DNA from 3 places in the Chryseobacterium glaciei genome. Region 2 is predicted to be linked to each of the others. Evidence: riboswitches for the same ligand, from Rfam matches in the RefSeq annotation. Region 2 holds a riboswitch; each other region holds the start of a gene.

Region 1 (7,914 bases), 1.7 Mb from region 2:
TTCAAAACATGGCATTTCTAAAACGATATATGTGGGACGGAGTGATTCATAACCTCAATGAACAGCCGATAATTCCGATAACCAATGAAGATGAAATGGATAGTTCGATGCCTGAGGTTATTTCAAAATTAAGCGCAGATTCTAAGTATAAAAAACTTTTCAAATCAGCGTATGGCGATGAAGGTATCACAGGGGAAAGAGTGTTGAAAGCATTGTCACAATTTATGGCGACAATGATCTCTGCAGATTCGAAATATGATAGATTTAAACAGGGAAAAGAAAATTTTACTTCAGAAGAAACTCAGGGAATGAATTTATTTCAGCAGAAATGTGCTTCCTGTCACAGTGGAGCATTATTTACCGATGAAAGTTTTAGAAATACAGGAATGTATTATAATATGCAGTTTAAAGATGCGGGACGATATCGCGTAACGCTTGATCAAAATGATTGGATGAAATTCCGCGTTCCAAGTTTAAGAAATATTGAATATACTGCACCTTATATGCATGACGGGAGATTTTACACCTTAAATGCAGTACTTAATTTCTATTCAGATAATGTGGAAGATCAACCCAATCTTGATCCTCAATTAAAACAAAACGGACACATCGGAATTGCAATGAACGATCAGGAGAAGATTTTTATTATTGCCTTTCTGAAAACATTGTCTGATAAAAACTTTATTTCAAATCCAAAATTTGCTGAGTAAACATGAAAAGAATAATTTTAATAATAAGCTTGATTTTATGTAATTTATTTCAGGCTAAAGAAATCGCAGACAGTCTTTATATTCCCACTGATTTTCATGCAATCGTTTTTGATGATTGTGATGCATGTGGATGTGCTGCAGGGAATGGTTCGTCTGGTTTTGAGTCTTTATTGAATCCACAATTTATCGGAATTAAATATTTCGCACAGCATTATAAAGCAAAAGAAAATCTATTTGTAAAGGATTTAACGCAGGATCAATATTTCAATACCATTCAGCTTTGGGGAAAGATTCCTTTAACTAAAAAGCTAAGTGTGTATGCGAGTTTGCCATTTCATTTTCATGAAAAGAAAACAATGCAGGGTGATATTAAAATCAATGGAATTGGAGATTTGAATTTGATGGGAATCTATCAGTTAATCAATTCAAAAGATAATATTCATCAATTAAATGGAGGAGTTGGAGTGAAAGTTCCCTTAGGAAAGTTCGATGAAAAAGGAATCACAGGCGTTAATCCAAGTTTTCAGCTGGGAACTGGAAGCTGGGATTATCAGATGGTTTTGAATTATAAATTTCAGAAAAATAAAGTTGCTGTTCTTTTAAATACTGATTATACCATTAAAACAGAGAACAAAAAGCATTATGATTTTGGAAACCAATGGAATTATTCAGCCACCGGATTCTATCAACTTATCACCAATGAAAAAGTTATTTTTTCAGGAAAAGTAGGAATGCAGGGAGAAGTATATGATCGAAATAAGCAGTTTCGTGAAGATTTACCCAATACCGCAGGAAGTGCTTTATACGGAAAATTGGGTTTTGAAGCCTCTTATAAGAAATTTAGTTTGGGAAGTGAAGTGATGCTTCCCGCTTATTCTAATTTAGCAGGAGGAGATATTGAAGCAAAATCCCGATTGAGTATTTTTATCAACTTTGGAATTTAACATAATTATTTACATCCCGTTAAAATTTTAACGGGATGTTTTTGTTATTTAATTGAAATTCATTTGATTAAGTCATGTATTGTATCTGCCGATAATTTTCTATCTTTGCCGAAATCTGGTGAGCCCTAAAAAGCGCTTAAAAGGGAATTCGGTGTAAATCCGAAACAGACCCGCTGCTGTAAGCTCCACAAAAAAGTTTTTGAAAATTATATCCACTGTTTTTTTAATGGGAAGGATTTCAAAAATGGAGTAAGTCAGAAGACCTGCCAGAAGATTTAACGTTTGACGCTTTCGTGGAATAAAGCTTAGGACAACAATGATTTTGTGCAGTTATCGCTGTGCTTTTCATTGCTGCTTTCTTATATCCATTAGCGTTATTATTTTCAAAGAGCTAATGGTATCAAAATTTACTTCTGGATGTTATAAAGTTATTATCACAATTTTTGTGCTAATGGCTCAATTATATATTTCTCAAACCAGAAAAGACAGTATAAAAGAGAAATCGATCAAGGCTGTCAATATTTACAAAAAGAATTTTAAAGAAATTCTTCCTGCGCAAAAACTTTCAGGAGAACAATTGGAAAGACTGAATAGCCAGTCGGTTGCTGATGCATTGCGATATTTTTCCGGAGTTCAGATTAAAGATTATGGTGGAATTGGCGGAATGAAAACCATCAATATCCGAAGTTTGGGAAGTCAGCATGTAGGTGTTTTCTATGATGGAATTCAATTGGGAAATGCACAAAATGGCTTAGTAGATCTGGGTCGATTTTCGTTAGATGATATTGAGGAAATTTCACTGTATAACGGACAAAAAAGCGAAATTTTTCAACCTGCAAAAGACTTTGGATCGTCAGGTTCAATTTATCTTCAGCCTAAAACGCCAAGTTTTAAAGGGAATCAGAAAACAAATTTCGTTATAAGATTAAAAAATAGTTCTATCGATCTTTTTAATCCGTCATTTCGTTTAGAACAGAAAATTTCGGATAGGGTTTCTGCAAGTTTTAGTTCAGAATTTATGCAGAGTGACGGTGTTTATAAATATAGATACTCGAGGAAATATCCTGATGGAGCCATTGCTTATGATACGATTTTTAAAAGAGTTGATTCTGATATCAAAGCAAAGCGTTTTGAAACCAGTGTTAACGGAACTTTAAATAACGGAAACTGGAATGTAAGAGGTTATGGCTATTTGTCAAACCGAGGAATTCCCGGAGCTATTGTAAACAACCGTTTTGATGCGAGAGGACAAAGAATGGTTGATGAAAATTATTTCGTTCAGGCTAATTTTAGAAAAAAGATCTTTCCAAAATTTGAAACACAGTTCAAAGCTAAATTTGCTTACGATTATACTAAATATGTAGATACGGTTTCTTCAATTAAGATTCAGAACCAATATATTCAGAAGGAGTTATATCTTTCTTCGTCGAATCTGTATTCTATTACCCCGAATTGGGATGTGAGTGCCAGTGTAGACTTTCAATATAATACGCTGGATGCTGATTTGAGGCAGTTTTCTTATCCTACCCGTTATACTTCGCTTGTAGCTTTTGCGACGACTTATCAATGGAACAGATTCAAATTTTTAGGAAGTGTTTTGGGAACTTTTGTCCATGAAAAAGTAGAGCTTAATACCAAAGCTCCCGACAAAACAGAATGGACTCCGGCCGCATTTTTAAGCTATCAGCCTTTTGATTCTAAAGATTTTACGGTACGAGGTTTTTATAAACGTATTTTCAGGATGCCTACTTTCAATGATCTGTATTACACTTTAATCGGAAGCTCTTCTTTAAGACCCGAATTTACGGAGCAATACGATCTTGGTTTTACCTATCAAAAATTTTACGATAATAATAACTTCTTTAAAGGTTTCTATGTAAAAGTAGACGGATATTTCAATCAGGTGAAGGATAAAATTATTGCTTCTCCTAATGGAAGTATGTTCCGATGGACGATGCAGAATCTTGATTATGTTGAGATTTTGGGTGCAGATGTCAATATTCAGGCAGAATTGCAGGTCGGAAAAGTAAAAATCAAACCATTATTAAGCTATACTTATCAAAGTGCAAGAGATTTTTCCGACAGGGAAGAGTCTTTCTTTGGAGATCAGATCCCGTACACACCTTGGCACAGCGGAACATTTACTTTAATGGCTGATTATAAGGATTGGGCTTTCAATTACAGTTTCATTTATGTAGGAGAGCGTTACGACATCAATCAGAACAATATTGCGGTTAATCATATACAGCCTTGGTATACACACGATTTATCGATACAGAAAAAATTCAATTGGAAATCTCATCAGTTTAAAGCAAGTTTTGAAGTGAATAATGTGCTGAACCAATACTACGAAGTTGTCTTAAGTTACCCGATGCCGGGAAGATTTTTTAAACTTATTCTAAGTTATACATTATGAAAAAATTAAACTTTTCTCTGCTGTTGTTTGTATTTGTCTTTCTGGTTTCATGCCGTACAGACGAATATATTATCCCTGAAGAGCGGGAAAATTTGGCTCAGCCGGAAAATACTGCGATCAAAGGTTTTTATCTTTTGAATGAAGGAAATATGGGAACCAACAAAGCCACGCTAGATTTCTTTGATTATACAACAGGAACTTACCGCAGGAATATTTACGGAGAGATCAATCCTACAGTCATAAAGGAGTTGGGAGATGTTGGAAATGATATTCAGATCTATGGCGGTAAAATGTATGCAGTCATCAATGTTTCCAATAAAATTGAGGTGCTGGATGCAAAAACGGCAAAGCGTATCAAAACCATTCAATTAGAAAACTGTAGATATATAACTTTTAAAAACGGAAAAGCCTACGCGTCAAGCTATGCAGGACCTGTTTCCCTTGATCCGAATGCACCTTTGGGTAAAGTAGCAGAGATCGATACGGTTTCTCTTTCCATTCAACGAGAAGTGACGGTTGGATATCAGCCGGAAGAAATGGAAATTATAGGAAATCAACTTTTTGTAGCCAATTCCGGAGGGTATAAATATCCAAATTATGACAGAACCGTTTCTGTGGTTGATCTTTCTACATTTAAAGAAATCAAGAAAATAGATGTTGCGATTAATCTTCATCACATCAAAAAAGATAATTACGGCGATTTGTATGTGACTTCAAGAGGTGATTATTATACAATTCCGTCGAGTTTGTATTTAGTTGATCCTGTCACGGGAACGGTGAAGAAAGATTTTCATATCGGAATAAGTGAAATGACGATCGTTAATGACAAACTTTATTATTACGGAAACGAATTCAATTACAACACGCATACCTACAAGAAATCTTTCGGAATTATTGATGTTAAAACAGAGCAGATCATTTCCAATAAAGTGATCGATCAGGAATATGTTGACTTGATCAAAACACCTTACGGAATTGCCGTAAACCCAATCACAGAAGATATATACATTACAGACGCAAGAAATTATGTTTCCACAGGATTTGTGTATTGTTTCGACAAAAACGGACACTTCAAATGGAAAACCGAAGGCGGAAATATCCCCGCACATTTCACTTTTTTATATAAATAAATGAACCCCAAAAATATGGAAAGAAATATTTTTAAAATTTTAAAAACCACATTCTTTGCTTTTCTTCTTATAGGAATTATAGGTTGTAAAAGTGACAGTGATGAAGAGGTAAATAATGATAATTCTTCTTTTGAAGGGTTGAAGGAAAACTATACGATTGATCGTTTCAAAGTTTTAAACATTACCCCGAAATTAAACGGAAAACTAACATGGAGTATCAATGATTCTATTATTTCTGAAAATTCTGAATTGGATTTTATCAGTCCTGTTGTAAAAACATATCCTTTAAAATTAAAAGTTGAAAACAACGGAACGGTAAAAACATACACTTCTTCAATCTCTGTAAACCATGAAGCGGGAACTTACAGCAAATATATTTCTAATGTATTTGATTTCCGTCCGGCTGTAGGGCAGTTTATCAATGAAATTCCTGAATATCTCTCAGGAAATACAACAAACGATATGATCCAAAAAGCCAAAGAATCTTTAGTTGGAGGAAACTCTACAATGGTTACGCTTGGAGGTTACGGAGGTTATGTTGTCTTTGGTTTTGATCATACAATTCCGAATATGAATGGAAGAGATTTTAAAGTTCTTGGAAATGCTTTCTTCGGAAATGAAGCCAATCAGCCTCGTTCTGGATCTTGCGAACCCGGAATTATCATGGTTGCCTACGACAGAAACAAAAACGGAAAACCCGATGACAACGAATGGTACGAAATCGCCGGAAGCGAATATTTTAAAAATACAACGGCTAAAAACTATAGCATCACTTATTTTAAACCCAACGAAAGCAAGCCACCTGTTCCCGGAACTGAATTTTGGCAGACTGATGTTGAGTACATTAAATGGCAGGACACTCTTGGGAATGTAGGATTTAAAACAAGAAACACCTTCCATGCACAAAGTTATTATCCTTTGTGGATTAATGATACCTCTTACAGTTTTACAGGAACCAGACTTCAGGGTAATTTTTACGATCAAAGTGGAACAGGAGCTTATTGGGTAGGGAAGTCTTATGATTATGGCTATGCAGATAATGCTCCGAATAATGATGAAGCATCCAATATCGATATTTCCTGGGCGGTTGATCAAAACGGAAATTATGTAAAACTTCCGGGGGTAGATTTTGTGAAAGTGTACACAGGAACCAATCAGGAAGCAGGCTGGCTTGGAGAAGTTTCTACGGAGGTTGGCGGAGCTTACGATTTACATTTAAATTAAAAAAAAATAACAATAAAATATTTAAACTCATTAAAAATGAAAAAGTTTTATCTTTTAACGATACTTTTTCTGTTTGCATTTTTTACTAATGCGCAGATTAAAGTACAGGGAGTGCCTCGAAATGATATTCAGCAGAATATTACAACTCAAAATCAGACAAACAATACGACTTTAACGTTTGCTGATGTTCAATATTGGGTAGGAACAGGTTCTAATCAGGCCGCTTTTGTGGTACAATGGAACGATAGCAAAAATCCTGATGCCTTAGTTTGGGGTTTTAAATGGGACGGAAATGCTACAGGTGAAGATATGTTGAAAGCGATTGCAAAAGCAGATCACAGATTCTATACTTTGCTGTATCAGGGAACTCAGTTCGGTTCGGCAATCGGCGGACTTGGTTTTGATCTAAATGGGGCAAACACAAACGCTCTTTACAAAAACGGAAACGTTACTTATCCTTACTATCCTGTAGATGGGATTGTAAACACTACAGCTTACGATTTTGATGATTATACTGCTGCGGATGCTGCAGATCACTGGTCTTCAGGATGGACAACCAACGGATATTGGTCATATTGGGTGAAAGATCCTACAGATGCAGATTTCGGATACTCAGGCGTTGGAGCTTCAACCCGTGCTTTAGTAAACGGATCTTGGGATGTCTGGAATTTTAATGCAGGATTCTCAGATTTTCCTATTTCTTCAACAATGACTGCGGTTTCACCTTATATTTCTTCAACTAATTTCACCAACGGATATTTTATCGTGAATGAAGAATGGTTCGGTCACACGAATGGTTCTGTAAACTTTGTTGATAACAATGGAAACGTTAATTACCGTGTGTACAGCAATGCGAATAACAATCAGGCTTTTGGTGCAACGACTCAGTACGGAACAATTTACGGGGATAAATTTTACTTCATCTCAAAACAGGCTGCTGACGGTGGAGATACTCAATACACACCTGGAGGAAGATTAGTTGTTGCAAATGCTTCAACAATGCAGAAAATTGCTGGATTTAATAATATCGGTGGAGGAGACGGAAGATCTTTTGTTGGTGTCAACGAGCACAAAGGATATATCGGAGCTTCAAACGGAATTTATACATTTGATATTGATAATTTATCGGTTGGAAGTTTAATTCCTACAACCGGAGGAGGAAGCCAATATGCAGGACAGATCGGAAATATGATCCGTACTTCACAATATGTTTTTGCAGTAAAACAGGCTGCAGGAATTTTAGTGATCAATCCTAATACAGATACGGTTGTGGCTACCATTGCAGGGTCTTTCCATTCTATTGTTCAGGCTAAAGACGGAAGTATTTGGACTGTTCAGGATCAGAAAGTGGTAAATATCAACCCTGTGACTTTTGCAAAAATAGAATACGCAATCCCGACAACAAAATATATCGGAGCTTGGGGAGCTTGGAATGCAGGAAGCTTTACAGCAAGTAATCAGCAAAATGCTTTATATTGGATCAATTCTAT
Region 2 (7,914 bases):
AGATTCGGTTGATCTTTTAAAGAAATTCCCCAATAAAACGTTTCATTATTTCGGGTTCTTTCTTTAATGGTTAAAATAAATTGCAGCGCATCATAATTATTTTTCGGAGAATTTCTCTGAACGAATTGATTGATTATTTCGTTACTTCGAATTTTCAGAATATCCTCAACATAGCTTTCGTTGATTTCTTTTAATTGCAGTCTTTCAGTTTCTAGTTTCATATCCCAAATTTAATAATTAAACTAATAAATTTTAACCACAAAAGTCACAAAAGATTTTATTGAAAATAAGTTAATTAAAAGTTCGTAAAAGTAAAAAAATCAAAGATTTTTAAAACTTATGTGTTCTTATTTATAGTTTAATGATAAATTTAAGATAACTAATGTGTTAATCTTTTGCAACTTTTGTGGTTAAATAAGAAGAAGCGTATTTTTTAAATTAGTTCATTTTCAAATTAAGATTCACATTTTCTCACTAAATTTGCACTGTGTATATAAATAAAGAAGATTTAAACGAATTAGAGTTTCCGCAATTGCTCGTGGAAATTTCTCCATTTGCGTATTCTCCGAAAACGAGAGACAAAATTCTTCAACTTCGTCCCATGGAAATTGACGAGGCAGGACTTTCACTGAAAAAAACTTCCGAATATTTATCGAGTTTTGAAAGTTCAAATGCGATTCCGTTTGATGAATACGAAGATATTGAAAGCGAATTACAACTTATGCTGATCGAGAATTACCGTCTCGAAAACAAGGCTTTCATCAAAATAAAAACGATTACCGAACAAATAGGAAGACTTCAAAAGTTTTTTCCAACCATGCCTGAAACGTTTTCAACTTTGATGGAAGACGCTTCTGTATTGGAATTTAAGAAAGAAATCATTGATAAGGTTGATAAAGTTTTCAACCGTTTTGATGAAGTAAAAAGTGAAGCTTCTCCGATTTTAAAAACATTGAGAGCGGAAATTCAACATGCGAAAAAAGCAATTCAGGAAAATTTCAACCGTGTATTGTTCAATTACGCTCAAAGTGATTTTCTGGATGATATTCGAGAGAGTAATATTGAAGACATAAGGGTTTTAGCGGTAAAATCTGCTTACAAGAAAAGGGTTCCAGGAAGAGTTTTGGGACTTTCAAAAACAGGTTCCATTACGTATATTCAGCCTGACAGTGTTGTCAAACATTACTTCAAACTTCGCGAAAATCAGGAAGAAGAGAAAAAGGAAATTGATAAAATTTTAAGACAACTTACAGCGGAATTAGCAGTATTCCAACCTCAGCTTTGGAGATATCAGGCTTATATTTTTGACCTTGATCTTACAAGAGCCAAGTCTAAGTTTGCAGAATTAATTAACGGAGTTTTACCAAAAATCAATCGTCATAAAACGTTAAAGCTAAGAGAAGCTTTCCATCCTTTGCTTTGGTTAAGAAATAAAGCAGAGAATAAAACAATTTTTTCTCAGACATTATCGTTAACGGATCAAAACAGAATCATCTGTATTTCGGGACCAAATGCGGGAGGAAAATCGATCACGCTGAAAACGGTAGGATTGCTTCAATTGATGATTCAGAGCGGAATTTTAGTTCCTGTTCATCCCAGGTCCGAAATGTTTTTCTTTGATAAAATCATGACCGATATTGGTGATAATCAATCTATTGAAAACCACCTTTCTACCTATTCATCAAGATTGAAAAAAATGGGAGGAATTATCCGTGAAGCTGATGCCAATACGCTTTTACTGATTGATGAATTCGGAACAGGTTCAGATCCTGAATTAGGTGGGGCTTTGGCAGAAAGTTTCTTAGAATTTTTCTATGACAAAAAGAGTTTTGCGATCATTACAACACATTATACGAACATTAAATTGGTTGTTGAAGAGCTTTCTCATGCGGAAAATGCAGCAATGCTTTTTGATGAAGAAACCTTGGAACCAATGTATAAACTGGAGGTCGGACAAGCTGGTAGTTCATTTACGTTTGAGGTTGCTGAAAAGAATAAAATTCCTAGATTTATCATTCATTCTGCGAAGAAAAAAGTGGAACATGATATTGTAAATCTTGATAAAACGATTGTAAAACTTCAGCAGGAAAAATTCGAAGTTGAAAAACTGAAAACTGATCTTGCCGAAAGAAAAGAATCCGTTGAAGACAAGCGCGATAATCTCCAAAAATTGAATGAACAGCTTCAACAAAAACTATTCAATTTCCAAAAGCTGTATGAAGATGAACATCGTAAACTTCAGTTTGGAAATAAGATTGAAACCTTTATCGACGGCTACATAAAAGGAAGATCCCGAAAAGATGTTGTGAAAGATTTTGTGAAAATTTTAGAACAGGAAAAATTCAGGAAAATCGGTGCTGATAAAGATGAAACGAAAAGACTTCAAGTTGTAAAAAGAAAAATCACGCAACAGCTGAAAAAAGAAGATGTCATTGAAAAAATAACGGAAACCAACGAAAAAATAGAGGAAAAACGTCAAACTGACCGCGCTGTTTGGATGAAAATCGGGCAACGTGTTCGTATCACAGGAAGTACAAGCGTCGGGACGATTGAAAAAATCTCCAGAAACAAAGTGATTGTGAATTATGGGACTTTCAAAACGACGATTAGTGCTGAGGAATTAGAGAGGATTTAATGATTAATATATGACTGTAAAGACACAAATTACTTTCAAAGATTTTTGGGTTTTTTATTTAAAAAGTTCTTTAATAAGATTTTTTGGTTTTCCAATTATAGCTGTTTTACTTTTTATATTTAAAGGTTTTCTGGATGGCGATGAGCAGGATATTTTTAAAAATGCTTCCATCTGGTTGCTTGTTTTATGGGTTTTCATGACTATTAGAGGTTATTTTAGCATTAAAAAAGCTTATTATTCAGACAAAAAAATACAGGAAAATATTTCTTACACTTTCGTTGAAGATAAAATTAAAACCGAAGGAGAAACATTTGAAAACGATTTTCATTGGAACACTGTTTCCAGAGTAAAAGAATTAAAAGATTGGTTTCTTATTTATCATAGTTTGCAAACAATGAATATGATTCCTAAAAAGGATTTTACAAAACAAGAAATTGTAATGCTGAGAACGATTATTAAGAATAATGGCGTAAAAGCGAAACTTAGAAACGATTAATTACCATAAAAAGAGAATGTTTATATGCATTCTCTTTCTTTTTATCATTAATACAATATATAATTATGTTCAGAAAAAGCATTTAATTTATATATTTGAAGAGTCAAAAATTTTTCATGATGATTTCCGCAAAAAAAGTTTTTTATTTATCAATTTTCAGTGTTTTTTCTTTAAGCTTAATGAAAGGGCAAAATAAAGTTCCTTTTGGAGTTGTAAAAGCTGAAGAAGGCTATGCCATGGTACGTGTTGCTAAGGATAATTACCGAAAAATTGTGGATAAAATCCGTATGCGCCGAGGAGATGTTTTTGTATATGTAAAACCCGCTCCCGGAGAAACAGAATGGATTTGGATAAAATATCCAGACAAAGACGACACCGAAAAACCTTTCGTAAGGTATGATTCTCTAAATAAAGAAGGTATGGTGAATAAAGACCGTATCGCTTACATCGATCGGTTACCGCCTTACACTCCTACCAAATCTAAAAACGGAAAATCTCTTATTTTCACAGACAACACCGATCCAAAAATTCCGGCTAACCAGAGGAGTAAAGTTATTATTGACGTTTATCCATCCAACGCGAGTTACCGTAAAAAGGTAAAAGATGCTAACGGAAAAATTCTTACCATCGATAAAGTAAAACCATGGGGAATCGGCAACGAACTGCCTGAAGGCATGACCGAAATAAAATCTATCAGAGTACAGCAACCCGGAAGAGGTTCTGTTTTTGTGAGAGAAGCTGTCAAAAATTTATTCCAGCCAACAATGGATTTCAATAACGTTGGGGTGACTTCTATCGATAATGATCACATCTTTCTTTATATGATTAATGGCTCAGGAGAAAACCGTTATACTACGCTTTGGACGATCAAAGAAGGAAAAGTTATCAGCCAGATCATCTATAATAATCCGGAATAATTCGTTTATCTTTCATATAATCCTTATTTTTGCACCGAAAAGTTATTTTGCTTTTGGCTTCTAGCTGATGGCATCTGGCTTTTTAGAAACTGGTTCTGCTTAACCGCAGATTAAAAGGGAATCGTGTGAAAATCACGAACTGTCGCGCAACTGTAAGTAACGAAAAGTCTTTATCAAGAATCCACTGTGCAAGGCATGGGAAGGAAATAAAGATGTTACGAGTCAGGAGACCTACCTATTTCTTTAAGACAAAAACTTTCGCGATCTGAAGTTTATTGATCAATGGTTTTTCAGGAATTTCTGTGTTCCTGTCATTTTCTGTTTGTTTCAATATTCGTTCTTTTCGCTTTAATTAATAATGAAATATGACTACAGAAGAAAGAATTCAAGCATCTGAAACCAGCATCTTTAAAGCGGTTTTTCCTAACACAACCAATCATTACGACACCCTTTTTGGTGGTACAGCGATGCAATTGATGGATGAAGTGGCATTTATCACCGCTACCCGATTTGCCAGAAAAAGAGTGGTAACGGTAAGCAGCGACAAGATAGATTTTAAAAGACCAATTCCCGCAGGAACTATTGTGGAGTTAATCGGTAAAGTTTCTCACGTCGGAACAACAAGTATGAAGGTAAATGTAGAAATCTACACCGAACAAATGTATTCTTACGAAAGAGAAAGAGCAATTGTTGGTGATTTTACTTTTGTGGCGATTGATGAATTTAAGAAGCCAATTCAAATATTATAAATCCTTTTTATGGTTTCGGCGGCCTTTGGCCTCCGAAACTTCTTTTATTCTAAAAAATTTCAATCATAAAACTTTAGTATTTCTACAAATTGGATTTAGATTCCCTGCGGGAATGACAAAAATGATGTTAAAGTTGATTATTTATCCTAATATTTAGTATAAAATTATCTTACAACTTTCTCAGTTTCTAAATTTTTAATCATTAAATACTGAAAAGCTTCTCCCATTTCATCTGAAGCTCTGCTGATTGCATTTTCCAACATATTTCTGACTTGATTTTCGGTTACTCCGGCTTCTGTCCAGCTTTTTCCTGAGGTATAAGAATTCAAGATGAATGGCATAATCCGGTCGATCGCACAGGCAAAAATAGCATCAGGAGTTTGTTCTTCCTCAAATTCAAGCCAAAGATTGAAGAACTCAGTACGTAAAGGTTCATCTAAAATTCCGAAAATATTTTGAGCGGATTGTCTTTCTCTTTCAAATTTCCCGACCATTGCTGCTTCATCAAATAAGAAAGTATCTCCAGCTTCAATTTCTACTAAATCGTGAATCGAAAGCATTCTGATTACTCTTAATAAATCAATATCTGCTCTGTTTTTCGCATATGGAAAAAGAATTTGAGCTAAAATAATAATCTGCCATGAATGTTCAGCGGTATTTTCTCTTCTTGAATCATCGGCATTGTAATTTCTTCTCTGTACATTTTTTAAAGCATCAACGGCTAAAATAAAATCGATTTCTTTCTGTATCTTCATTTTTACTCTTTATAGTATTGATTGATTGGATATATCTTTTAATTCAAAATAATTTTGTCCAAATGTGACACCACGATATATTTAATTAAAATTCAAACCAAATAATATTGCAAAAATAAGGGTTTTGATTGTAAAGCTCATTTATGTAAGAGATTAATTGTATTTTTAATAGAAATATTCAACATGCATCCAGAGTTTAATTATCCGGCAGAAATTAAAGGAAAAAGAAAGCTATATTCTTTATTTAAAGGGCTTAATCATCCGTTGGAAGTTATCAGCGGAAACCACCAATCTGTAGGTGATAATTATTATATCAAAGCTAGTTTTACCGATAAAAACTTCATCTTTTCTCAGGATAAAGAGTTTGTTGAATATATTTTAAAACAAAATCACAAAAATTATCAAAAATCTGAAATACAATCTGTCACTTTAGGAAAATATCTGGGGAAAGGTCTGTTGACCAACAACGGAAAGGATTGGTTGAAACAAAGAAGACTGATTCAACCAGGTTTTGGTAAGGCGAAAATTGCCAATCTTGTTTCGATTATGGAAGAAGAAATTGATAAATCTCTTGAATCATTCAAAATCGAATCTGAAGTAGATTTGTACGATTTCTTTCATTCGCTGGCTTTTAACATTGTTGCGAAAACCCTTTTCAGTTCCGATGTTGACGAAAATACAGTGAATGAATTAAGCAAAATAATCACAGAAGTTCAGGAAGTTTCTACCAAAGAAGTTCGTTTACCTTTTTACACTAATATCTTAAATATTTTCGGGGTTATTGATAAAAACATTGAAAAAAGTAAGAGATCAAAAGCAATCATTCAAAGTGTTTTAGACAAAAGAAGAAATTCGGGCGAGGAAAAGAACGATCTTTTGGATATGTTGATTCAGACGAGATATGAAGATACACAACTTCCCATGTCGGACGAACAGCTTGTTGATGAAATGCTCATCCTTTTCATTGCCGGACATGAAACTACGGCCAATGCTTTAAGTTTTATCTTTTTTGAGATCAGCCAAAGCCCAAAAGCTGAGGAAAAATTAAAAAAAGAAATAGAAAATGAAGGAGAAATGGTTTTTACTTCAGAAAATTTAATGAAGAAATCATTTACTGTAAATATCATTAAAGAAGCCATGCGTTTGCATTCTCCGGCTTGGGCGATTGATCGTGAAGCTTTAGAAGATGATAGTTTTAAAGAATATTCGTGGCCAAAAGGCACTTTAATCATCCTTTACATAAGCGGACTTCACAGAAATCCAAAATATTGGGAACATCCGGACTCGTTTATTCCTGAACGTTTTGAGGATGAAAATTCTAAAAATTTCGCCTACTATCCTTTCGGAGCCGGCCCTCGACTTTGCATCGGTGAGCATTTTGCTATGATGGAAATGGCTCTTATCGTCCGTAAATTCTACAGAAGGTTCACATTTATATCATATCAGAAAAAATTAGAGAAAAAAGCTCTTGTTACCTTAAGACCTATCAGCTTAAAAGGTAAAATTATCAATAATTTGGCTTAGTTTTTCCAAAACATTCAATTCTAAAAATTCGACATTAAAAATAATTATATTGATTTTCAATTAGTTACATTATTTATTTATATTTTTTCACTACTTTGTATTGCATATTACCATTTTAATTACATATCTTTGTAATGTAAAATCGGAATAGGTTCAACTAGCTAGGAATTTTATTCTGATTGGATATAACTAATTAACAAAACTTATCAAAGATGAATACCGAAAATACCAAAGCGCAAATGCGAAAAGGAATTCTGGAATTCTGTATTTTAAGTCTCATCAACCTTCGTGAAATGTATGTTTCCGACCTGATAGATGAACTGAAAAAAGGAAAGCTGGATGTAGTAGAAGGAACCCTCTACCCTCTTTTAACAAGACTGAAAAACGGAGAGTTTCTCTCTTACAGATGGGAAGAATCTACAGGAGGGCCACCCAGAAAATATTACCAAATAACAGAAAAAGGCAAATTGTTTTTGGACGAACTTCAAAATACCTGGAAAGAATTAACAGATTCTGTAAACCAAATCACTCAAAAAATTTAAAAACAAAGCTATGAACAAGACACTCTCAATAGGACTCGCAGGTTTCTCTTTTACAATAGAAGAACACGCATATATAAAGCTTAGCGATTATCTTAATGCACTGAGAAGCTCTTTAGACGCTTCGGAAGCAGATGAGGTAATGCATGACATAGAAATAAGAATGGTTGAAATTTTCAGAGATTCTTTAGGAAAACGTGAAGTGGTAAATGATACCGATGTTGAAAGAGTAATCGCTCAGATCGGAACTCCGGAAAAGATCGAAGAACAGGAAGAAGCTTATTATTCTGAGAAAAATA
Region 3 (7,914 bases), 160 kb from region 2:
GAAAAATGATTTCTGTAAAAAATTAATTACAAAATTAAATCGTCCTTTAGTTTCAACTTCAGCGAATTTCAGTGGAGATAAAAGTCCGTTGAAATTTTCGGATATATCAAAAGAAATTATTGATTTGGTAGATTACGCAGTGGAAGAAGACCGAGAGAAAGTCTCAAAATATTCAGGTTCATCTGTAATAAAAATATGGAGCGATAACAGAATAAAAGTTCTTCGCGAGTAAAAGAAAAGATTTTAATTATCTTTGCAAAATCATTCAACCATTAAGGCATTAAGAATATGAAGTCAGCGGCTTGATAAACTTAATTTCTTAGTGGTTTTACATTAGATAATGGTCGATAATTCTAGTATAATATGAATTCTGATTGTGAATCTAATATCTAAACTTTAAATTTTAAGCATCTAAAAAAATGTTCATTAATCTTAATCAAAATAAAAACTTAAAGCTTTTCAAAATAATCTCTGAAGTCGCGGACAAAAATAATCAGTCGGTATATATTGTCGGCGGATATGTTCGGGATCTTTTGATGAAAAGAAAAGCTTCAACAGATATTGATTTTGTTACCGAACAAAGCGGAATTGAGCTTGCCGAAAGTGTGGGCAAAGAAATAGATCCTAAAATGAAGGTTTCTGTTTTTAAAACTTACGGAACGGCGATGATCAGATACAAAGATCTAGAGCTTGAATTTGTAGGTGCAAGAAAAGAAAGCTACACCGAAAACAGCCGTAAACCGGAAGTAGAAGGCGGTACTTTGGAAGATGATCAAAAAAGAAGAGATTTTACCATTAATGCAATGGCGATCTCTTTAAACACAGATGATTTCGGAGAACTGATCGATCCTTTCAATGGTGTTGAAGATCTTGAAAAAGGGATTTTAAGAACACCTCTAGAGCCTGCTCAAACCTATTCTGACGACCCGTTAAGAATGATGAGAGCGGTACGTTTTGCTTCTACATTAAACTTTAAAATCGAAGAAAACTCTTTAGAAGCAATAAAGCAGGAAGCAGAGCGAATTAAAATTGTTTCCATGGAAAGAATAATGGTTGAATTTAATAAAATCATGCTTTCAGAAAAACCATCAATCGGTTTGACATTGATGGAAGAAACAGGATTAATGAAACTAATTATTCCTGAATTAATCGAACTAAAAGGAATAGAAGAAGTAGAAGGTCAAACTCACAAAGATAACTTTTACCATACATTGGAAGTTTTAGATAACATTTCTTTGAATACGGAAAATCTTTGGCTACGTTGGTCTGCATTGCTTCACGACATAGGAAAAGCACCAACAAAAAAATTCGTTGAAGGAACAGGCTGGACTTTCCACGGACATGAGTTTTTAGGTTCAAAAATGGTAAAAGCAATGTTTCAAAAATTGAAATTACCGTTAGGGCCAGACATGAAGTATGTTCAGAAAATGGTCAAACTTTCATCTCGTCCTATCGCTTTGATTACAGATGATGCTTCAGATTCGGCATTGAGAAGATTGTTGTTCGATGCTGGCGAAGATATGGAAGATCTTTTTACGCTTTGTAAGGCTGATATAACAACAAAAAATTCTAAAAAGCAGGAGCGATTCAAAAAGAATTTTGAATACGTTGCGGTTAAGATAAAAGAGGTTGAGGAAAAAGATCACGTTAGAAATTTCCAGCCACCCATTTCAGGAGAAGAGATTATGGAAATGTTTAATCTTAAACCTGGACGTGAGATCGGAATTTTAAAGGAAAAAGTAAAAGAAGCAATTTTGGAAGGCGAAATTCTTAATGATAAAGAAGAAGCTACAAAATTTGTGATCGCAGAAGCCGAGAAATTAGGTTTGAAAATGTAATTAAAAAACGTATAAAGTTTTAAAGAATATAAAAGCAATTGGAAATTATCCGGTTGCTTTTTTTGGCTAAAATGATAAAAAAATCCGGCCGTCTTTTCGAAGAGACGCCCGGATAAAAAACACAAATGATGAAAAAAAATAAAAATTTATATAGTATACGCCGAAGCGCAAATTTTAGTTTTTATAGAAACCGTTTGTTCCGATTCCTGTTGTGAAAGTTTTTAATAAAGAACCATTGGTTGCATTATAAACATTCACTTTACTGTCTGCGGTGAAACTTGCATCAGAGGCGAAAATTTTACCGTCAATTACATTAAATCCGTATAAATTTCCTGTTGTAGTCACAATAGGAGTTGTAGGAACACTTGTAGAACCTACAGTCATAGAATATATTTTGTTGCTGGAATTAGTGAAATAAAATTTATTACCATCAACTCTTAATTTCTGAGCTTGAGGAATTGCTGTCAACGTTGTAGTTGTATAGGTTCCTGTAGTTGAATTAATCTTATAGATATAAGAATTTGTATTGTCAGAGGCTAAAACGTAAGCATCTCCGTTATAAGAAATAAGGTCCCTGATGATTCCGTTGCTTGGCAAAGTTACGGTGTTGTCAACAACGTTTGTAGAAGGCTTTACAATCGTAATTGTGTATCCTGTTGGCAATTCGCTGTACGGAGGAGTAGATTCGTAGGTAACACCGTCAGTTTGTACTACGATATTTCCGCCAGCTTCAACTACTTTTTCTGCAGATCTTGCGAAACTGATGCTTTTTACAAAAGAATTGTCTTTGTTGTAAACGTTCAGTTTCATTACATCAAAAAAGTTATTGTTGGTTACGTAATATTGACTTCCTGAAAACGCAATATATCGCGGATTTTGAAGATTAGTCGTTACTGTAGCTTGTTTTTTGAAAGTATATCTGTTAACGATATCAATTTTGTTAGGTACGTTTGAAACCAGATAAGCTTTATCAGAATCAAAACCGATAGTCTGTAAAACGTTTCCTAAAACTTCATTATTTTTTCCTGAATAAATTTTGTTAGCTACTGCAGAAAGATCATTAGTTACAAAAGAAACCTCCGCTGTCGGAGTTGTAAATCCACCTTCGTTGGTGATAAGAATTCCATTTTCAAAGGTAGTTTCCAGAACTTCGTCGGTGCTGTCATTAGTACAAGAAACATTGAAAAGCAATGTTGCAGCAAATGCAAGAGTTAAAATTTTTCTGATATTCATTATATTTAATTATTTATTTAAAAATTGATATTCAAATTCACACTGTAGTTTCTCAGAGGCATCGGATAAAATGCTGTCGTTGCATATACTTGGTTAAAAATATTATTCACTTTAAAACCTACCGTATAATTTTTAAGAATCGTTGCAGAAACACCTGCATTCATTACGAAATAAGGTTCCAAAGCATCTTCTCTTTTTTCGTTGGTATCGGCATAAGTCAGCCCATTGAACATTCCCTGAACATACAATCTCATAAAGTCATATTGATAGTCAATATTTCCAAATAACTTATGAAAAGGAACGTACATCAACTGTTTATCAGTATCAAGATTGGTAGATTTAGTGTATGAATATCCTAAATTCGTTCTCAAATTATGCTTACCGAATTTTCTTTCATAATCGATTCTGGATTCAATTCCATAAGACTCAACTCTATTTGTATTGAAAGCTGAGTAATACCCTAGCGGGCTAGGCAGCCATTGGATCATATCTTTGATCTTCATATAATACGGAGTAACCGAAAGTTGTACGCCAGCAATATTAAACTGATTTCTCAATTCAAACTGATAAGATGTCTCTGGTTTTAAATCTTTATTTCCGCCCGGACTCCAGTAAAGGTCATTAAATGTTGGAAATCTGAAATTCCTTGAAGCACTGATTCCTACATCATACCAATTTGTAGCATTCCATTTTCCGGAAAATGAAAATTGAAGTGGCGAACTGATATCTTCAACAAAATCTTTTTTCACTCCTGCTTCAAAACGAAGATCTTTCGTCGTAAAATAACGTAATAATCCTGCTACAGAACCTACATTTCTACTTATATGATCGATTCCGGATGCATAACCTTCGCCTTTATTAACCTGAAATTCTGTAATTAAGTTGAAATTTAACTTTGGAACAATAAAATAATTAAAATCATTTTTCAGAATATAATTTTTCCCTGTTCCGCCACTCGTTTTTGGCCCGTTGATATTTCCGAAATATTGGAAATTTTCTTCTGTATAAGCCGCTTTAAATGAATTACTGAACTTAGTTTTATTCCAATCCCAAGAAATTAAACTTCTTACGTTTTGAGTTTCATATTTCGTCGGAGTCTGACTTTCAAAGAAAATAGGATAATGCTGATTTCCATTAAAAAACTCAGAGATCCAAGAGATTTGGTGATGAGGTGCTATTTTATAAGCTGCCGAAAAATTGAAATTGGTATTATTGTATTTTCCGTTTCTGTTGATATAATTATTTGAATTTTCCACTTCATAATCATTTTCACTAATAGAATAATGACCGGAAGCCTTAAAACTGAATTTCTCATTGCTGTAAGAAGCTTTGAGCAAATTATTAAAAGTACTGAAAGATGCCGCCTCAGAAAATAACGAAGCATGCGCTCCTCTGTTAAAATCCAGATTATTATTTAAATGGATGCTTCCGCCGATCGCGCCGCTGCCATAACTTACACTTCCTCCGCCTGATTTTACAATAAGCTGATCAAATCCGCCAAAAGGAATATTATTAACATCACCCTGACCCAAAAAGTTAGAGTTAATATTAATTCCGTTCCATACAAAGGCAGTCTGAGAGGCTGTTGTACCTCTGAAAGATGGCGAAGAAACCGCTCCACGACCATTTTCTTTGATATAAACAGCAGATTGAAAACGTAAAAGTTCAGAAAGATTGGTTGAATTTTTTTCAGCATCCTGAGGAGTGATGGTGGTAACGTTATGAAAAAGCTTAACCTTACTCATTTGGTTATCAAAAACATAAACGGTGTCTATGGTTTTCTCCTGTGCGAAAAGAAAACAACCATAAGACGAAAAAAGCAGTACTAAAGATCTTTTTATATCCATCACTATTTTACTTTTCCTCCGAAAGCAATCTATTTTTTTATTATGATTTTGGCAGGTCTCCTGACTTTCGCTTTTCTACACCTTCCCGTTTGCACAGTGGTTTTTCGTAGAAATTTCGGTTGCGATTTACAGTTGCGGGGACAGTTTGGGGGTCTCACCCAATTCCCTTTTCATTCCAATACACTGGAAACCAAAATTTTTGCAAAGATAATTTATTAAATTGAAATGCAAAATCGTAAAAGGTTTAATTAATTACCCATTAACAATTTTATTTATTTTTTAGAGCTATTTCCAGCTATCCACTATATCTTTTTCGCCCACGCTTTTTTTCAAAGCCATTTCAGAAAAAGGATGTCGTTCCTATCTGGGCTAGGGTTGCAATCACCAAGATAAAGTAGCAAGCAAAAAACGGGTGGCTTCGAGAACCTCAGCCACCCGTTTTCAGAAATTTATTACCTATTTTGCTAGATCGGACTTTCTCTTCCATTTGGTGGCTGAGGCTCTCGAAGCCACCAAATGGAAACTTTCAACCTTCGCTGAGTGAAACGCCTTTGCGAACGAAAAATATTCTCAATAATTTTAAAGAAAACCTTTGCGATCTTTGCGTTAAAAAAAAGCACTCACAAACTACAAAAACGTAGCATCAAAATAAAACGGCAACAAATCCTTAATAGAATTCACTTTCACGACAACATCATTCATGCTCGAAAAATAAAGATCAATATTTTCATTCTGCTTGGTTTCATATTCAATTAAGCTTTGTCGGCAAGCTCCACAAGGTGGAATCGGCGGATTTTTCTCATGAAATTCTCTCGGTCCGCCAACAATAAAGATCTTTTTAATCTTTTCATTCGGAAAATTCGCTGCTACCCAGAATAAAGTCGTTCTCTCGGCACAAAGCCCTGATGGAAAAGCCGCATTCTCCTGATTATTTCCGGAGAAGATCTCTCCATTCTCCAATAAAACCGAACAACCTACCAAAAAGTTGGAATAAGGCGCGTAAGCATTTTCCCTTGCTTGTTTTGCTCTGGCGAACAAAGTATTTTCTATATCGCTAAGTTCACTGCTATTTTTAAAATATTCGTAACCTATCTGTATGTCTTTTTTCATATATTGTGGACCTAAAAAAGGGGGATAAAATTACCTCTTTTTCACCAAGTGGGCAATATTATTTTGTCCTTCAAAATTTTAAATTAAAATTCAAAACATCAAACATGTTATACACTCCTATAAAATTCAGAAATGTTGAAGTAAAAAACAGATGGGTAATGTCCCCGATGTGTATGTATTCTTGTGAAAACGGGATGGCTAATGATTTCCATTACGTCCATTACGGAAGCAGATCGCAGGGCGGAACAGGATTAATTATAGTAGAAGCAACCGGCGTAGAACGCCGCGGAAGGATCACCAACCATTGTATGGGAATCTGGAATGACGAACAGGCTGAAAAACTTCAGAAAATTGTTGAGTTTGTTCACAAGAATTCAGACAGTAAAATAGGGATACAAATTGCTCATGCAGGAAGAAAAGGCTCAACTTGGAACAATTTGCAAATTCCCGTTGAAGAAGGTTGGGAAACCGTTGCACCAAGCCCGATTCCTTATCACCCAACAGAAAGAATTCCACATGTTTTAACAATAGAGGAAATCAAAGAACAAGTTCAAAACTTTAAAGAGGCAGCAAGAAGAGCGGTAAAAGCAGGTTTTGATGTGATCGAAATTCACGGCGCACACGGTTATTTGGTTCACCAGTTTTTATCTCCGCTTTCTAACATCAGAACAGATGAATATGGCGGAAGTTTTGAGAACAGAATCAGATTTTTATTAGAAATTGTAGATGCTGTAAATGAAGAATTAAATGAAAATGTTGCTCTTTTTGTAAGAATTTCCGGAACAGAATACGCTGAAAATGGCTGGGATATTGAAAGCAGTGTAGAATTGGCGAAAATATTAAAAAATCATTCAGTTGATTTGGTAGACGTTTCAAGCGGTGGAAATATTCATGGAGTAAAAATTCCTCTTTTTGATGGATATCAGGTTCCTCTTTCTTCTCAGGTAAGAAATGAAGCGGAAGTGAAAACCGGTGCAGTTGGTTTAATTAAAAAAGTAGAACATGCGGAAGAAATTCTTCAAAAAGGCGATGCTGATTTAATTTTTATTGCCAGAGAGATCTTAAGAAATCCATACATCGCAGTTCAGGGTTCGTTTGAAATGAAGGAAGAATGCTTTTTTCCACATCAGTATTTAAGAGCGAAAATTTCTTCTTAATTTTATACAATTAATATTTAAAAAAGATGAAAATAGAGGATTTCATGTTACCGTGCCCAAGCAAAAAGTTCTTAGGAATAGAATGTTTTGGCTGTGGTGCCCAAAGAGCTATTGTCATGGTTTTTGAAGGGAGATTCTCTGATGCTTTTCATATGTTTCCGGCTGTTTACACGCTTTTGATATTTTTATTTACCGTAGGAATAAGTTTTATTGATAAAAAAAGGAACTATGGAAATGTTTTAATTATAATGGCGATTATTAATTCAATTATAATGGTAATTGCTTATTTTTACAAACATTTTTATCTTAATTTGCACTAAAACATTAAAATTATAACTATGAATCAACAAAAATTACCAAATGCCACAGCGGTACTTGTATTAGGAATTGTATCTATCATCGGATGTTGTTGCTACGGAGTAGTAGGTATTATCACAGGGATTATCGGATTGTATCTTTACAAAAAAGATAACGAACTCTACAAGAAAAATCCAGATCTTTATTCGGATTACAGCAATTTGAATACAGGTAGAATATTATGTATCATTGGGCTTATATTAAGTGTTTTATACATTGCCTATTTGGTCGTGGTGATCTCTACATTAGGTTGGGATGCTCTGAAAGATCCTCAACTGATGCAGGAAAGAATCAAAGAATTAACGGGACAATAATTAAATCCTCAGATAAAACAAGAAAGACTGCAAATTGCAGTCTTTTTTTTGTGAAATA

Evidence for each region. A riboswitch is a leader RNA that binds a small molecule or an ion and turns the genes downstream of it on or off. The one in region 2 is predicted to bind cobalamin.
Region 1: another riboswitch for cobalamin. It lies ahead of A0O34_RS07505 (TonB-dependent receptor); the one in region 2 lies ahead of A0O34_RS15430 (acyl-CoA thioesterase).
Region 3: another riboswitch for cobalamin. It lies ahead of A0O34_RS14620 (TonB-dependent receptor plug domain-containing protein); the one in region 2 lies ahead of A0O34_RS15430 (acyl-CoA thioesterase).

The regions. Positions count from the first base shown of each region.
Region 1 is NZ_CP015199.1:1,675,891-1,683,804, reverse strand. Features, by position in the region: gene A0O34_RS07515 (cytochrome-c peroxidase) at 1-710, shown strand, start outside; gene A0O34_RS07510 (transporter) at 713-1,654, shown strand; cobalamin riboswitch at 1,754-1,939, shown strand; gene A0O34_RS07505 (TonB-dependent receptor) at 2,106-4,070, shown strand; gene A0O34_RS07500 (YncE family protein) at 4,067-5,200, shown strand; gene A0O34_RS07495 (cell surface protein) at 5,216-6,424, shown strand; gene A0O34_RS07490 (T9SS type A sorting domain-containing protein) at 6,461-7,914, shown strand, end outside.
Region 2 is NZ_CP015199.1:3,415,037-3,422,950, reverse strand. Features, by position in the region: gene A0O34_RS15450 (GNAT family N-acetyltransferase) at 1-221, opposite strand, end outside; gene A0O34_RS15445 (endonuclease MutS2) at 488-2,635, shown strand; gene A0O34_RS15440 (YcxB family protein) at 2,646-3,131, shown strand; gene A0O34_RS15435 (hypothetical protein) at 3,248-4,048, shown strand; cobalamin riboswitch at 4,122-4,301, shown strand; gene A0O34_RS15430 (acyl-CoA thioesterase) at 4,414-4,797, shown strand; gene A0O34_RS15420 (HD domain-containing protein) at 4,962-5,552, opposite strand; gene A0O34_RS15415 (cytochrome P450) at 5,736-7,076, shown strand; gene A0O34_RS15410 (PadR family transcriptional regulator) at 7,289-7,618, shown strand; gene A0O34_RS15405 (PspC domain-containing protein) at 7,629-7,914, shown strand, end outside.
Region 3 is NZ_CP015199.1:3,257,839-3,265,752, forward strand. Features, by position in the region: gene A0O34_RS14605 (L-threonylcarbamoyladenylate synthase) at 1-232, shown strand, start outside; gene A0O34_RS14610 (CCA tRNA nucleotidyltransferase) at 420-1,838, shown strand; gene A0O34_RS14615 (DUF5074 domain-containing protein) at 2,013-3,071, opposite strand; gene A0O34_RS14620 (TonB-dependent receptor plug domain-containing protein) at 3,089-4,918, opposite strand; cobalamin riboswitch at 4,952-5,128, opposite strand; gene A0O34_RS14625 (cytidine deaminase) at 5,546-6,028, opposite strand; gene A0O34_RS14630 (NADH:flavin oxidoreductase/NADH oxidase) at 6,133-7,185, shown strand; gene A0O34_RS14635 (DUF2752 domain-containing protein) at 7,212-7,505, shown strand; gene A0O34_RS14640 (CCC motif membrane protein) at 7,524-7,856, shown strand.